4 regions of the Buttiauxella sp. genome follow, and region 1 is predicted to be linked to each of the others. Evidence: predicted binding sites of a transcription regulator. Region 1 holds the regulator's gene; each other region holds the start of a gene.
The links. Region 1 encodes CRP, which controls carbon source genes, mostly activating them, when cyclic AMP is high. Its sites were predicted from a motif close to ATGTGANNNNNNTCACAT; they were not measured.
Positions count from the first base shown of each region.

Region 2: the regulator CRP is predicted to act here: its motif matches at 2,542-2,559, upstream of WBL83_RS11855 (PhzF family phenazine biosynthesis protein).
Region 3: the regulator CRP is predicted to act here: its motif matches at 2,491-2,508, upstream of WBL83_RS22170 (YjcB family protein).
Region 4: the regulator CRP is predicted to act here: its motif matches at 1,146-1,163, upstream of serC (3-phosphoserine/phosphohydroxythreonine transaminase).

Region 1 is NZ_JBAVHX010000017.1:14,300-17,880, reverse strand. Features, by position in the region: gene WBL83_RS13370 (YccS/YhfK family putative transporter) at 1-1,316, opposite strand, end outside; gene crp (cAMP-activated global transcriptional regulator CRP) at 1,506-2,138, opposite strand; gene WBL83_RS13360 (OsmC family protein) at 2,453-2,857, shown strand; gene WBL83_RS13355 (phosphoribulokinase) at 2,879-3,581, opposite strand, start outside.
Region 2 is NZ_JBAVHX010000010.1:658,599-662,179, forward strand. Features, by position in the region: gene sad (succinate-semialdehyde dehydrogenase) at 1-715, opposite strand, end outside; gene ptrR (putrescine utilization regulator PtrR) at 817-1,677, shown strand; gene WBL83_RS11855 (PhzF family phenazine biosynthesis protein) at 1,674-2,471, opposite strand; gene WBL83_RS11860 (sugar transporter) at 2,638-3,581, shown strand, end outside.
Region 3 is NZ_JBAVHX010000039.1:54,498-58,078, forward strand. Features, by position in the region: gene WBL83_RS22160 (M20 aminoacylase family protein) at 8-1,186, shown strand; gene WBL83_RS22165 (ABC transporter substrate-binding protein) at 1,202-1,978, shown strand; gene WBL83_RS22170 (YjcB family protein) at 2,074-2,355, opposite strand; gene soxS (superoxide response transcriptional regulator SoxS) at 2,593-2,916, opposite strand; gene soxR (redox-sensitive transcriptional activator SoxR) at 3,002-3,457, shown strand.
Region 4 is NZ_JBAVHX010000004.1:778,696-782,276, reverse strand. Features, by position in the region: gene ycaO (30S ribosomal protein S12 methylthiotransferase accessory factor YcaO) at 1-270, opposite strand, end outside; gene WBL83_RS04105 (DUF421 domain-containing protein) at 408-1,100, shown strand; gene serC (3-phosphoserine/phosphohydroxythreonine transaminase) at 1,261-2,346, shown strand; gene aroA (3-phosphoshikimate 1-carboxyvinyltransferase) at 2,426-3,581, shown strand, end outside.

The sequences.
Region 1 (3,581 bases):
GCAATATCTTGCGGGAAGTGGAAATGCAGAGCGATACCCGCAATTGCCAGCCCAGCAATAGTCCCTGCCGAACGGTGCAGAATACGAACCCGCGTGGCACCGTAGCCGTTTTGCGTCACAAACATCACCGTCATTAAAATCCAGTAAGGTTTCGGCAGATGTAAAAACGCCCCAAACAGACTGGCGATAGTTAACATCACGCCTAAGCGTGAGGCATTGCGCAGGGCTGCGGATTTCAACGACAAATAGCTTTTCAGTGCTGCCCACACCGGTAAGCGGCGCTGGCGGTCTTCCATTAAATCGCGGATATACAGTGGGCGTTGGGTGCGTAAAACGCGCGCGATACGGCTAAAGTGATAATGACAAAATTGTCCGACTGGATTATCTGGATTCTGGCGAGCGATTTTCTCGAGGGCTTCAATTTGCTTCTCCATCGAAAATCGCTGCGGATAACGATGGTAAAGAATGTCATCGGCCAGAACGCGCAAACGGGCCGCAATAGTTTGCGCATTCCAGCGGATGACCGCTTCCGCATGGCTTTGTGCGACAAGTTTTTGCACCTCGGCAGGTTGGTGCAAACTGACGGAAATGTGCTCCTGGAGATCTAATGCGACCTGAAAGGAGCGCAAAAGATGCTTGTAACCGTTCTGCTGATTCGCTGCCAGCATGTGCAGCTGTTGGTAGCAGACGGTGATTAAGTCGACGGCTTTTTGCTGGCGGGCCAGTAGCGGCGGGAGCGTGGTTTCCGGATCCGCGTGCTGGGTCAGCATGCCGTACTTGGCTTCACAGTAATCTGCTAACTGGCGATAGAGCAGACTTAACGATTCGCGCAACGGCTGCTCACGCCACATCCAGAACCAAAACCAGTTAAACACCCCGTACCAAATCGTACCGGAGACATACAACGCCATCGGTTTCCAGATAGGCATGTTGCCAGCCATGCTGAGCGTGAAGATAGCTGCAATCAGCGAGGCAGGAAGCAAACGAGCGTGCAGCGAGCTGATTTCAGCGGTCACGCCTAGCATTAGCGCCATGACCATGAGAATAAGCGGCAAAGGCACGTCGGTGTAGAGCAGCAAAAGCTGCATGATTAAACTGCTGACAGCAAACAGGGAGCCGCCAATAATCAGGCGTTTGAAGAAGCGCTTATGGGGAGTATCCAGACCGGCTATGTTGCAACAGGCAGGCACTAACGAGAAAAGCAGGCCTAACTGCAAATTTCCTAACAGTAGACCTACTCCCACAGGAAGGCACAGCACCAGCGTTTGCCGTAATGCGTAGTTAACTTCGGGGTGGTAGATCAGTCGGCGCCACATTTGCTCGTCATGGTTCAAGTTGCTGGGTTGTTGGTTGCACTCAGTCATCCCAGTCACTTACTTTAGTAAGCTCCTGGGATTCCTGAGCTTACCGCCTACCTGCAACATGAACTATTTAGAGCAAGTGAGGGAAGTGTAGAGACAAAAAAGGCGTGTCATGAAGCAACACGCCATTTTTTAGGACGGAGATTAACGAGTGCCGTAAACGACGATCGTTTTACCGTGAGCGGAGATCAGGTTTTGATCTTCCAGCATTTTCAAGATACGACCAACAGTTTCGCGAGAGCAACCCACGATCTGACCGATTTCCTGACGAGTAATTTTAATCTGCATGCCGTCTGGGTGGGTCATTGCATCAGGTTGTTTCGCCAGATTCAGTAGCGTCTGTGCAATGCGACCTGTTACATCCAGGAATGCCAGGTTACCGACTTTCTCAGATGTAACTTGCAGACGACGAGCCATCTGGGAAGACAGGCGCATCAGAATGTCTGGGTTGACCTGAATAAGCTGGCGGAATTTTTTATAGGAAATTTCAGCCACTTCACAGGCAGATTTAGCACGGACCCAGGCACTACGTTCCTGGCCTTCTTCGAACAGCCCTAACTCACCAATAAAATCGCCCTGATTCAGATAGGAGAGGATCATTTCCTTGCCCTCTTCATCTTTAATCAGAACAGCCACAGAGCCCTTGACGATGTAGTACAGCGTCTCAGCTTTTTCACCCTGGTGAATCAGTGTGCTCTTCGATGGATACTTATGAATATGGCAATGGGACAAGAACCATTCGAGAGTTGGGTCTGTTTGCGGTTTGCCAAGCACCATGCGCGGTTATCCTCTGTTTATAACTAGCTACCAACGACAAGACGCTAAACATCCTGTCTGGCGTTGCAAGTATTAGAATATTCCCCACCTTGGGGAGATGGCATGCAAGTCATTCTTGCTGCCTGTAATTAGTGACGTCCTCTGCATACATGCATTACGTCAATGTATCGCGATGTAGCATCTGGATTGTTTTAGCATAGCTTTTGACAAGTGTCTCCTATTGTCTCGTTTCAGCATGACGCAGGTCGCCTTCCGTTGCCAGTTTTGCTGCATCCGCGTACTCTGAAAGGGTTTTTTTCAACTGGAGAAGTCACATGCAGGCACGAGTGAAGTGGGTTGAAGGGTTAACCTTCCTTGGGGAGTCCGCTTCTGGACACCAGATTTTGATGGATGGTAATTCTGGCGATAAAGCACCCAGTCCGATGGAAATGGTTCTGATGGCTGCGGGTGGTTGTAGTGCCATCGACGTGGTTTCTATCTTGCAAAAAGGTCGCTACAACGTGACGGATTGTGAAGTAAAACTCACCTCTGAGCGCCGCGAAGAAGCACCTCGTCTTTTTACCACCATTAACCTGCATTTCATCGTGACAGGCAAAGAGCTTAAAGATAACGCGGTTTCCCGCGCAGTGGATTTATCTGCTGAGAAGTATTGTTCTGTTGCTCTGATGCTGGAAAAAGCTGTGAACATTACTCACAGCTATGAAGTGATCGAAGGCTAATGTGCGTCAAAAGGGCGGGAGCTATCCGCCCTGATTGATGTTTCGCCCTTCTGCAAGACGCTTAACCAGTGGCGTCATGATCAATTCCATTGCCAGCCCCATCTTGCCGCCCGGCACCACTAATGTATTGATGTGGGAAATGAATGAGCCTTGCAACATAGCGAGCAGGTACGGGAAATCGATGTTATCCAGCCCACGGAAATGAATCACTACAAAGCTTTCATCCAGTGATGGGATGGCTCGCGCGGCAAAGGGGTTAGATGTATCAACGGTAGGCACACGCTGGAAGTTGATATGGGTGCGGGAAAATTGCGGCGTGATGTAATTGATATAATCGTCCATCGAACGCACGACGGAATCCATCACTGCTTCTCTGGAGTGCCCGCGCTCACTGGTGTCGCGCACCAGTTTTTGTATCCATTCCAGGTTCACAATCGGTACTACGCCAACCAGCAAGTCAACGGCATTGGCGACGTCGTGCTGCGGGGTAACGACTCCGCCATGCAAGCCTTCATAAAATAAGACATCGGTCGGCTCCGGTAACGGCTGCCACGGAGTAAAGGTGCCCGGGATTTGGTTCCAGGGTACGGCTTCATCATAAGTATGCAGATACTTGCGTGATTTACCTTGCCCGGTTTTACCGTACTCGAGAAACGTTTGTTCGAGTAAGCCGAAGTCGTTCGCTTCCGGACCAAAGTAGCTGATATGTCGACCCAGATCGCGA
Region 2 (3,581 bases), on a different contig from region 1:
CGATAAACGGATCGGAACCGCCTAACTCAAGCACACATTTTTTCAGGGCCGCACCGGCTTGAGCGCCAATCGCCGCACCTGCACGTCCACTGCCTGTTACCGTGACCGCCGCAATCCGATCGTCTTTAATCGCCTGGCTTACGCCATCGGGCGTGACGTTGACGACTTCAAACAGTCCTCGCGGGAAACCGGCTTCGACAAACAACTGCTTAATGATTTGTGCGCATCCCATCACATTCGGCGCAGGCTTCAGCACGTAACTGTTACCCGCCAGAAGGATCGGTACTGCCCCGCGCAGCACTTGCCAGAGTGGGAAATTCCACGGCATTACCGCCAGAATGGCGCCCAGCGGACGGTACTCAATCACCGCCTGTTGGTTTTCCACCAATGTGCTTTCCGTTGCCAGCATCGCCGGGCCGTGTTCTGCGTACCAGTCACATAAATGGGCTGATTTAGCCACTTCGCCGCGCGCCTGGGTGACAGGTTTACCCATTTCAGCGGTGATCATTTGCGCCAGCGCTTCGGCGTGGTGGCGGACTGCCGCCCCCAGTGCGCGTAATTTATCGGCTCGCTCCGCCAGTGGCACTCCGCGCCAGATATTAAATGCCGCGTGATTCCCCGCCAGTGCGTTATCCAGCTGCTGCGTCGATGCAAAAGCGGTTGCTGAGAGCTGCTGTCCGTTAGCCGGATTAATTGAAATTGCGTGTGTGTTCATGATGTCCCCTGCATTTCGTTGATGCCCTAACCTTAAACCGGCGTGACAATCATGAAAAATGAATAATAATGAGCGAGTCATTCACGAATTGAGAAAGGCTAATGGATCTCACCCAACTTGAAATGTTTAATGCGGTCGCAGAAACCGGCAGCATCAGCGCGGCAGCGGTTAAGGTGCACCGTGTCCCGTCTAATCTCACCACCCGCATTAAGCAGCTTGAGGCCGACCTCGGTGTGGAGTTGTTTATCCGGGAAAACCAGCGTTTGCGCCTGGCTCCCGCTGGACATAGTTTTCTGAGTTACAGCAAACGGATTCTGGCGTTAGTTGATGAAGCCCGGATGGCGGTGTCTGGCGATGAACCTCAGGGTATTCTTACGCTCGGTTCGCTGGAAAGCACTGCTGCGGTGCGCATTCCCAGTGTGCTGGCGATGTTTAACCAGCGTTTCCCCAAAATTCAGCTCTCGTTAGCCACGGGGCCATCGGGTGATCAAATTGATGGCGTGCTGGATGGGCGGCTGTCAGCGGCATTTGTCGATGGCCCGATCCTGCATCCGTTACTGGAAGGGCTGGCGGTTTATGAAGAAGAGATGGTGATTGTCGCCCCCGCCGACCACGCGGTGATTACCGATGCCCGGCAAGTGAGCGGTGCCAGTATTTATGCGTTTCGCGCCAACTGTTCGTACCGACGGCATTTCGAAAGCTGGTTCCACGACCAGCAATCGCTGCCGGGGAAAATTCATGAGATGGAGTCTTACCACGGCATGCTGGCATGCGTTATTGCCGGAGCGGGAATTGCCCTGATGCCCAGAAGCATGCTGGAAAGTATGCCGGGCAGTCACCAGGTTTCAATATCGCCACTGCCCGAAGCGTGGCGATTCCTCAATACCTGGCTTATCTGGCGACGTGGTGCGAAAACCCGACAACTCGATGCGTTTATCGGGCTACTGAAACCCACACCTTAGCCGCGCAACAACACTTTGCCGACCAGATAAGTCACCGCTTTCCCGCCGATAAGTACGCGGTCACCCGCAAGTTGGCAACGCAAATCACCACCACGTTGGGAAACCTGGCGGGCGAGCATCTGGGTTTTACCCAACTTTTGCGCCCAATAAGGGATCAGCATGGTATGCGTGGAACCGGTGACGGGATCTTCGGGCATCGACGACCCAGGTGAAAAGAAACGGCTGACAAAGTCATAACCCTCTTCATCTGACGGTGCCGTGATGCACACTTTTTGATTCAGGGTACGCATCAGTGCAAAGTCAGGTTTTATGGCTTCAACCTGCTGCTGATTCTCAAGCACTACCGTCCAGGTGCGCCCGAGCCGGACTTCCTGATAATCACCGATCCCCAGCGAATCGAGCAACGCTTGTGGCGGCTCTACCGCATCACTGCTGGTGGCCGGGAAATCAAGCGTCAGCCAGTCGCCATTGCGCGTAACGGTCAGCGGGCCGACGAAACGCGTAGCAAAATGAATCGCGGTTTCCGGGTAATTCAGATACTCAAAAATCACATGGGCGGTGGCGAGTGTCGCATGGCCGCACAGATTAACCTCCCCTTGCGTGGTAAACCAACGCAATTCAAACCCGCTATCGGTGGTGATAAAAAAAGCCGTTTCCGACTGGTTATGCTGACGCGTCATCGCCTGTAAGGTTTCATCTGGCAGCCATTCTGTCAGCGGGCAAACCGCTGCCGCATTGCCACCAAAAGTGGAATCGGTAAACGCATCGACCATATAAAAATCAATTTGCTGCATGGCATTTTCTCTCTGTCGTACCCAATGACTTCTACCATGCCACGAGATCCCCGAATAGCATGACAATTAAATGAGACTTTAATCACAAAAGCGGTTGTACCGCAGGATTGATGGTTTTATGATCGCCTCCTCTCCACACTTTTACTGACCAGCGCGAACCCCATTTATGACCATAAGCAATGTCTCACGCAAAACTGCGTGGCTACGCGTCGTTACGCTCGCTGTCGCGGCCTTTATTTTTAACACCACGGAATTTGTCCCTGTCGGTTTGCTCTCTGACATCGCCGATAGTTTTGGCATGCAAACCGCACAGGTTGGGATCATGCTAACCATCTACGCATGGGTAGTGGCGCTGATGTCCCTGCCGTTTATGCTGCTGACCAGCCAGGTCGAGCGAAAGCGGCTGTTAGTCAGCATTTTTGTCCTGTTTATCGCAAGCCATGTGCTCTCATTCCTCGCCTGGAACTTCACCGTGCTGGTGATTAGCCGCATTGGTATCGCCTTTGCCCACGCTATTTTCTGGTCGATTACCGCGTCGCTGGCAATTCGTATGGCGCCAGCTGGCAAAAAAGCGCAGGCGCTAAGTTTGATTGCCACCGGCACCGCACTTGCGATGGTATTAGGTTTACCGCTTGGGCGAGTCGTCGGGCAATATTTCGGCTGGCGCACCACCTTCTTCGCCATTGGCGTGATTGCAGCTATCACGTTGTTCTGCGTGATGAAACTGCTGCCAAAACTACCCAGCGAACATTCTGGCTCGCTGAAAAGCCTGCCCCTGCTGTTTAAGCGCCCGGCACTAATGAGTTTATATGTGTTAGTGGCCGTGGTCGTTACCGCGCATTACACGGCATACAGTTACATCGAGCCGTTTGTGCAAACCGTCGCCGGGCTGAGCGCCAATATGGCAACCTTCCTGCTGTTAGTGCTGGGCGGTGCCGGGATTATTGGCAGCGTGATGTTTGGTAAGTTAGGTAACCGACACTCATCATCGCTGGTCAGTGGCTCTATCGGTTTATTGGTACTGTGCCTCGCGTTACTGCTGCCTTCCGCAGAAAGCACCACTTACCTGACGCTGTTATGTCTGCTGTGGGGGGTGGCGATTATGGTTAT
Region 3 (3,581 bases), on a different contig from region 1:
GAACAGCATGACGGATTTCGTTATTCCAGAAATAAAAGCATCTGAAGCTGAGATGATAGCAATACGGCATTATCTCCATGCTAATCCAGAATTAAGTCTGGAGGAGTTTAAAACCAGCGACTTAGTGGCGCAGCAACTTGAAACCTGGGGCTACCAGGTCACGCGGGGTATTGGCACCACGGGGGTTGTCGGGACGTTGAAAAAAGGCGACTCCACGAAATCTATCGGCCTGCGTGCTGACATGGATGCGCTGCCCATCTTTGAAGAAACCAATTTACCGTGGGCGAGTACTGTGCCTGGGAAAATGCATGCCTGCGGCCATGATGGCCACACCACCATTCTATTAGCGGCAGCAAAATATATTGCCTCACCAGCCTGTGAATTTAACGGCACTGTGCACCTTATTTTCCAGCCAGCCGAAGAAGCGATCGGCGGTGCGGACTTAATGATTAAAGATGGGCTGTTCGACCGTTTCCCATGTGACCGCGTATTTGCGTTGCATAACATGCCCGGTTTACCGACAGGCAAACTAGGGTTTTATTCCGGCAATTTTATGGCCTCGGCGGATACAGTAAAAATCACCATTAAAGGTTACGGCGGCCATGGCGCTTACCCGCAACGTACTGTTGATCCCATCGTGACGGGCGCGGCGTTAATCACCGCGCTGCAAACTATTGTTTCGCGCAATGTGACGCCCGGTGAAACGGCCATTGTGACCGTCGGGACTTTCCAGTCCGGTATCGCCTCGAACGTTATTCCGGATAGTGCGGTAATGGAATTAACCGTGCGTGCCATGAAACCAGAAATCCGCGATCTATTAATTAAAAGAATTGAAGAATTAGCTGATCTGACGACGAAGAGCTTTGGCGCGAGTTGTGATGTGGAAGTTTATGATTCTTATCCGGTGCTGATTAACGATGATGAACAAACTGCCTTTGCCCGCGAGCTGGCTGTCGAATGCTTTGGTAAAGATGCCGTGCTCGATAAAGTGCTCCCTTCAACGGGTAGTGAAGATTTTGCCTTTATGCTGCAAGAAAGACCGGGCAGTTATTTCTTATTAGGCAATGGAGAAAAGGGCGATAAAGGCGGCTGTATGGTGCATAACCCGGGGTATGATTTTAATGATGATATTATTTCAACCGGCGCATCATTCTTTTCTCGTTTAGTGCAAACCTATTGTCGTTAATTCACTGGAGCTACTATGAAGAAATATATTCTACCGTTGATGGCTCTGCTGGCGACAAGTTCGGCCCTGGCAAATAATATTAAAGAAATCCGTTTTGGCGTTGACCCAACATTTGCTCCCTTTGAATCGAAAGATGCGACTGGGAAAGTTGTTGGGTTTGATATTGATTTGGGGAATGCTATTTGCGCGAAACTTCAGGCCAAATGTGTTTGGGTTGAAAATAACTTCGATGCGATTATTCCTGCACTGCAGGCGAGAAAGTTTGACGCTATTCTTTCCGGTATGTATATGACCGAGAAACGCAAACAGCAAATTGCCTTTACGGACAAAATTTATAACGGTCCGGTATTCCTTGTCGCCCATAAAAACACGCCAATAAAAGCAGATGTTGAGCAACTGAAGGGCAAAACCATCGGTGTGGAACAAGGTTCAGCCCAGGAAACCTTCGCCAACAAAAACTGGCGTAGTGCGGGTGTGAATGTTGTCGCTTATCAGGGCGCGGATATGGTGGTACGAGATTTAGAATCCGGGCGCATAGACGGCGCGGTGCTTTCTGGCGTCATGGCTGAATACAGTTTCCTTAAAAAACCGCAGGGCAAGGATTTTGCTTTTGTCGGTGGCGCATTGCAGGATCCTGAATTATTCGATGCGGGTGCCGCGATTGGCTTGCGTAAAGATGACACGGAGTTGCGCGAAGCACTGAATGGCGCGATTAGCCAGATCCTCGCCGATGGAACCTACAAAAAACTGGCGGCAAAATACTTTAGTTTTGATATCTACTCAGGAACCTGACCGTTTCCATCAAAAGCTGTAGATTCACAAAAACAAAAAAGGCCTCGAAAGAGGCCTTTTACATTTTCAAAACAGACTCGTTTAACTCAGACCCATCAGGTCATCACCATCGGCCATTCTGGCGGGGTATGGCTTGAGATCTCAATCATGATGTCTTTAAACGATGCCCAGATGACCGGGAAATCCGTCCACTCCAGCCCTAGCAAACCCGTCGCAAACCATAAAGCAGAAGCTATCCCCAGCATACTGCTGACGATGGCAAAAAACGTGTAATCGGATTTGCGAAACTGGATATTCAACGTGCTAGCTACAAACATCAACACCGCACTGACTAATGGCCAGCGCATTAATAGAACGCTGGTAGTGATTGCCGCCATGGAAATTGTTCCTTTATCACATAACTCATTACGCTCAACGGTTATGCGCGACACAAGGCGCAGCAATTACAGCACAGAGACCGTCTGGAAATGAGTGGGTACAGAAAATGTAAGAAGATTCCTGTTACACAGGATGTGTGAACTATATCACATTTGTTCTTTTAATCACCACTTTTGCAGTGCATTTTCTGTTCCGTTTTATTCATGTACTAAAGGACAAATTTCTGGCAAAGCGCGTCAGGCGTGATGGCGATAGTCAGTTGGGGTGCGGTCAAACTCACGGCGAAAAACACGTGAAAAGGTCTGCTGGGAGACATAACCGTAGTCCATCGCAATATCAAAAATCGGGCGTCGAGTGTTGCGTAACTCTTTTGCCGCCATTAATAAACGACGCTGACGAATGTATTCGCCCAGGGTCTGGCGCTTCACTGTACGGAACATCCGTTGCAGATACCATTTTGAATAACCAGATTTTTTTGCCACAACATCAATGTTCAGCGGTTGATCAATGTGATCGTCAATCCATTCAGTCAAAGTTTGAATAATATCCTGATGTGCCATACGCCATCCTCAAGCCCGATTTCAATTAGCAGGTTCTGTTGGCTGCGAGTATAATTCCTCAAGTTAACTTGAGGTAAAGACCATTTTGGAAAAGAAATCACCCCGATTTAAATCTTTGCTCAGCCCAGGTGAAGTGGCGAAGCGCAGCGGCGTGGCAGTTTCAGCGTTGCACTTTTATGAAAGCAAAGGGCTCATCAAAAGCGTACGTAATAGCGGAAACCAACGGCGCTACACGCGTGATGTGCTGCGAAACGTGGCCATTATTAAAATTGCGCAGCGCATTGGTATTCCTCTGGCGACGATTGGTGAAGAATTTGGTGTGCTGCCTGACGGGCATAAAATTAATAAAAACGACTGGAAGAAGATGTCGTCGCAATGGCGCGAAGAACTCGATCGACGCATCGATACGCTCACGGCTTTACGTGATGAGTTGAATGGCTGTATTGGTTGCGGCTGTCTGTCCGGTGCGGATTGTCCATTACGAAATCCTGGCGACAAACTCGGCGAACAGGGGACGGGCGCGCGTCTTCTGGAAGATTAGAAATGGCAGTTAAATGTCATTATGTGACAGATGTGACAGCAAAACTAAAGCGCCCAACTTCGGCGCTTTAGTTTGTTCCCGGTCTTTGTCTTTCGATCTATCCCGCTTTTCGCAAGGAGGGTTT
Region 4 (3,581 bases), on a different contig from region 1:
CCAGAAATCAGCGAAGAAATAGTTGGTCGACAGACGTTCGAAATATTCACCCAGAGCGGAAGCCAATGCGGCTTTTTTAGTTGCCCCTTTACCATTGGTAAAGCACAGCGCGCTGTCTTTATCACGGATATGAACTGACCAGACGTTAGGAACGGGGTTTAACCAGGAGGCTTCTTCAATATTAAAGCCAAGGGAGGAGAGCTGCTTCTGGAAGCGAGCGATGGAATCTTCCAGTGCGGCATCTTTGCCAGGAATAAAGGTTTGAGTCATCAGGTTTCACTTTTGTCGTACGCAAAGCGCGCAATGATACGGGTTTTAGCAGACTGACGCCATTGTCAGCAGCAAGCAGGCGGCAATAGCATAACAGGCTATGCTTACTGTCAGTAACCTACTGTTATGGCGGAAAAATGAAGACCTTTGATCTCCAGCGGATGGCTTTGAACGACGTACCCCTCGATTTCCTCTGGGAAGTCGCTTTACGTAGTCTTTATACCTTCATATTGGTGTTTCTGTTTTTAAAAATAACGGGGCGGCGCGGCGTACGGCAGATGTCGCTATTTGAAGTGCTGATAATCTTAACCCTTGGCTCGGCGGCGGGGGATGTGGCGTTTTATCATGACGTGCCAATGCTACCGGTGTTGATTGTTTTCGTTACGTTGGGGGGGCTTTATCGGCTGGTGATGTGGCTGATGAGCCATAGTGAAAAACTCGAAAACCTGTTTGAGGGAAAACCTTCAGTCATTATTGAAGAAGGGGAGTTTGCCTGGGAAAAAATGAAGTCGCAAAACATGACTGAATTTGAGTTTTTTATGGAGCTTCGCTTGCTGGGCGTTGAACACCTTGGGCAAGTCCGTCTGGCGATACTTGAAACCAATGGCCAGATAAGTGTCTATTTCTTCCCTGACAAACTCGTCAGACCGGGATTACCCATTTTGCCTGAGCACTGCTGTGAACGGTTTATTAAAATGCCAGAAGATGCCGACTATGCCTGTATCCATTGCAGTGAAGTCACTACGTTAAATGCCGGGGACGAATCCACGTGCCCGCGCTGTGCAAACAAAGTTTGGGTTAAGGCCAGCACCGCTTCGCGAGTGACCTGACGGGTATTTATCGGGTGTTTAATTCAGCGAGTAGTTGATTCTGTTGTGTGATTTTGCGCACATTACTCGGTCACACCTGATTAACCATTGCAGGCTCAGCATCTGAGTGATAAAACCGATAACGTATAAAAACTTGTTGATCTAAGCGTGGTGAGGGGAAATGACTCAGGTATACAATTTTAGTTCCGGTCCGGCGATGCTACCAGCTGATGTGCTTCGTCGTGCCCAACGTGAACTTTGCGACTGGCAAGGTTTAGGCACCTCCGTGATGGAGATTAGCCACCGTGGAAAAGAGTTTATTCAGGTAGCTGTTGAAGCTGAAAAAGATTTTCGTGATCTGCTGCAAATCCCCTCGAACTACAAAGTTTTGTTCTGTCATGGCGGCGGTCGCGGTCAATTCGCGGGCGTCCCTCTCAATTTGTTGGGTGACAAAACGACTGCGGATTATGTGGATGGCGGCTACTGGGCGAGCAGCGCAGTAAAAGAAGCACACAAATACTGCGCTCCAAATGTTTTCGATGCGAAAGTGACTATTGACGGCCTGCGCGCACTCAAGCCAATGAGCGAGTGGCAGGTTTCTGAAGAGAGTGCTTATCTGCACTACTGCCCGAATGAAACCATCGACGGCATTGCAACTCACGAAACCCCAGATTTTGGCGATAAAGTGGTGGTTGCGGACTACTCATCCTCTATTTTGTCGCACTCGCTGGACATTAGCCGTTTTGGCGTCATTTATGCCGGCGCACAGAAAAATATCGGCCCGGCAGGTTTAACGCTGGTTATCGTGCGTGAAGATTTGCTCGGCAAGGCGCATAAAGCCTGCCCGTCCATTCTTGACTACACCGTGCTAAATGAAAACGAATCCATGTTCAACACGCCACCTACCTTTGCCTGGTATCTGTCAGGTTTGGTCTTTAAATGGCTGAAAGAACAGGGTGGTGTGGAAGTCATGGACAAAATTAACCGTGAGAAAGCGAGCCTGCTCTACGGTGTGATTGATAAAAGCGATTTCTACCGTAACGATGTGGCTCCTGCCAACCGTTCGCGCATGAACGTACCATTCCAGTTAGCGGATAGCGCGCTGGATAAAGTCTTCCTCGAAGAGTCGTTTGCTGCTGGTTTGCATGCATTGAAAGGCCACCGTGTTGTGGGCGGAATGCGTGCATCTATCTACAATGCGATGCCACTTGAAGGCGTTAAAGCGTTAACCGATTTCATGGTCGACTTTGAGCGTCGCCACGGTTAACCGTTGCTCGTTGTTATTCTCCCCGCGACATCGTTCGCGGGGTTTTTATTCTGTTTGAGTTGAGAGTATTTTTCCCATGCTGGAATCCCTGACGTTACAACCCATCGCACTGGTCGACGGCACGATTAACCTTCCTGGTTCAAAAAGTGTGTCAAACCGCGCGCTGCTGCTTGCTGCACTGGCGCAAGGCACCACTGAACTGACTAACTTGCTCGATAGCGACGATGTGCGTCATATGCTCAACGCTCTGAAAGCATTGGGAGTTAGCTATACACTTTCTGCCGACCGTACGCGCTGTGAAGTCACTGGCATGGGCGGCCCATTACAAGATGCTGGTGACCTGGAGTTATTCTTAGGTAATGCAGGGACCGCAATGCGCCCGCTTGCGGCAGCATTGTGCCTCGGCAGCAATAATATTGTACTGACCGGTGAACCTCGCATGAAAGAACGTCCGATTGGTCATCTGGTTGATGCTTTGCGTCAGGGCGGGGCTCAGATTGACTATCTGGAACAAGAAAATTATCCACCGTTGCGTTTACGTGGCGGTTTTAGTGGTGGCCAGGTAGCCGTCGATGGCAGTGTTTCGAGCCAGTTCTTGACGGCGCTTTTGATGACGGCACCGTTGGCGGAAAACGACACCGAAATCACCATCAAAGGTGATCTGGTATCAAAACCCTATATCGACATCACATTACATCTAATGAAAACCTTCGGTGTGGATGTAGAAAACCGCGATTACCGCAGTTTCGTCATTCGCGGTAGTCAGCAGTACGCCTCTCCAGGTGCTTATCTGGTGGAAGGCGATGCCTCATCTGCTTCTTACTTCCTGGCTGCCGGTGCAATCAAAGGTGGAACGGTAAAAGTGACGGGTATCGGTCGTAATAGCGTTCAGGGCGATATTCGCTTTGCCGATGTGCTGGAAAAAATGGGTGCGAAAGTGACCTGGGGCGATGATTTCATCTCCTGCGAGCGTGGTGAACTCAATGCCATCGACATGGACATGAATCATATCCCTGACGCAGCAATGACTATCGCGACTGCAGCGTTATTTGCTAAAGGCACCACCACGCTGCGTAACATTTATAACTGGCGTGTAAAAGAGACGGACCGACTGAGCGCGATGGCAATTGAATTGCGTAAAGTGGGCGCTGTAGTAGAAGAGGGTGAGGATTACATCACTGTGACTCCACCGGCCCAGCTACAAGTCGCTGAAATTGGGACCTATAACGATCACC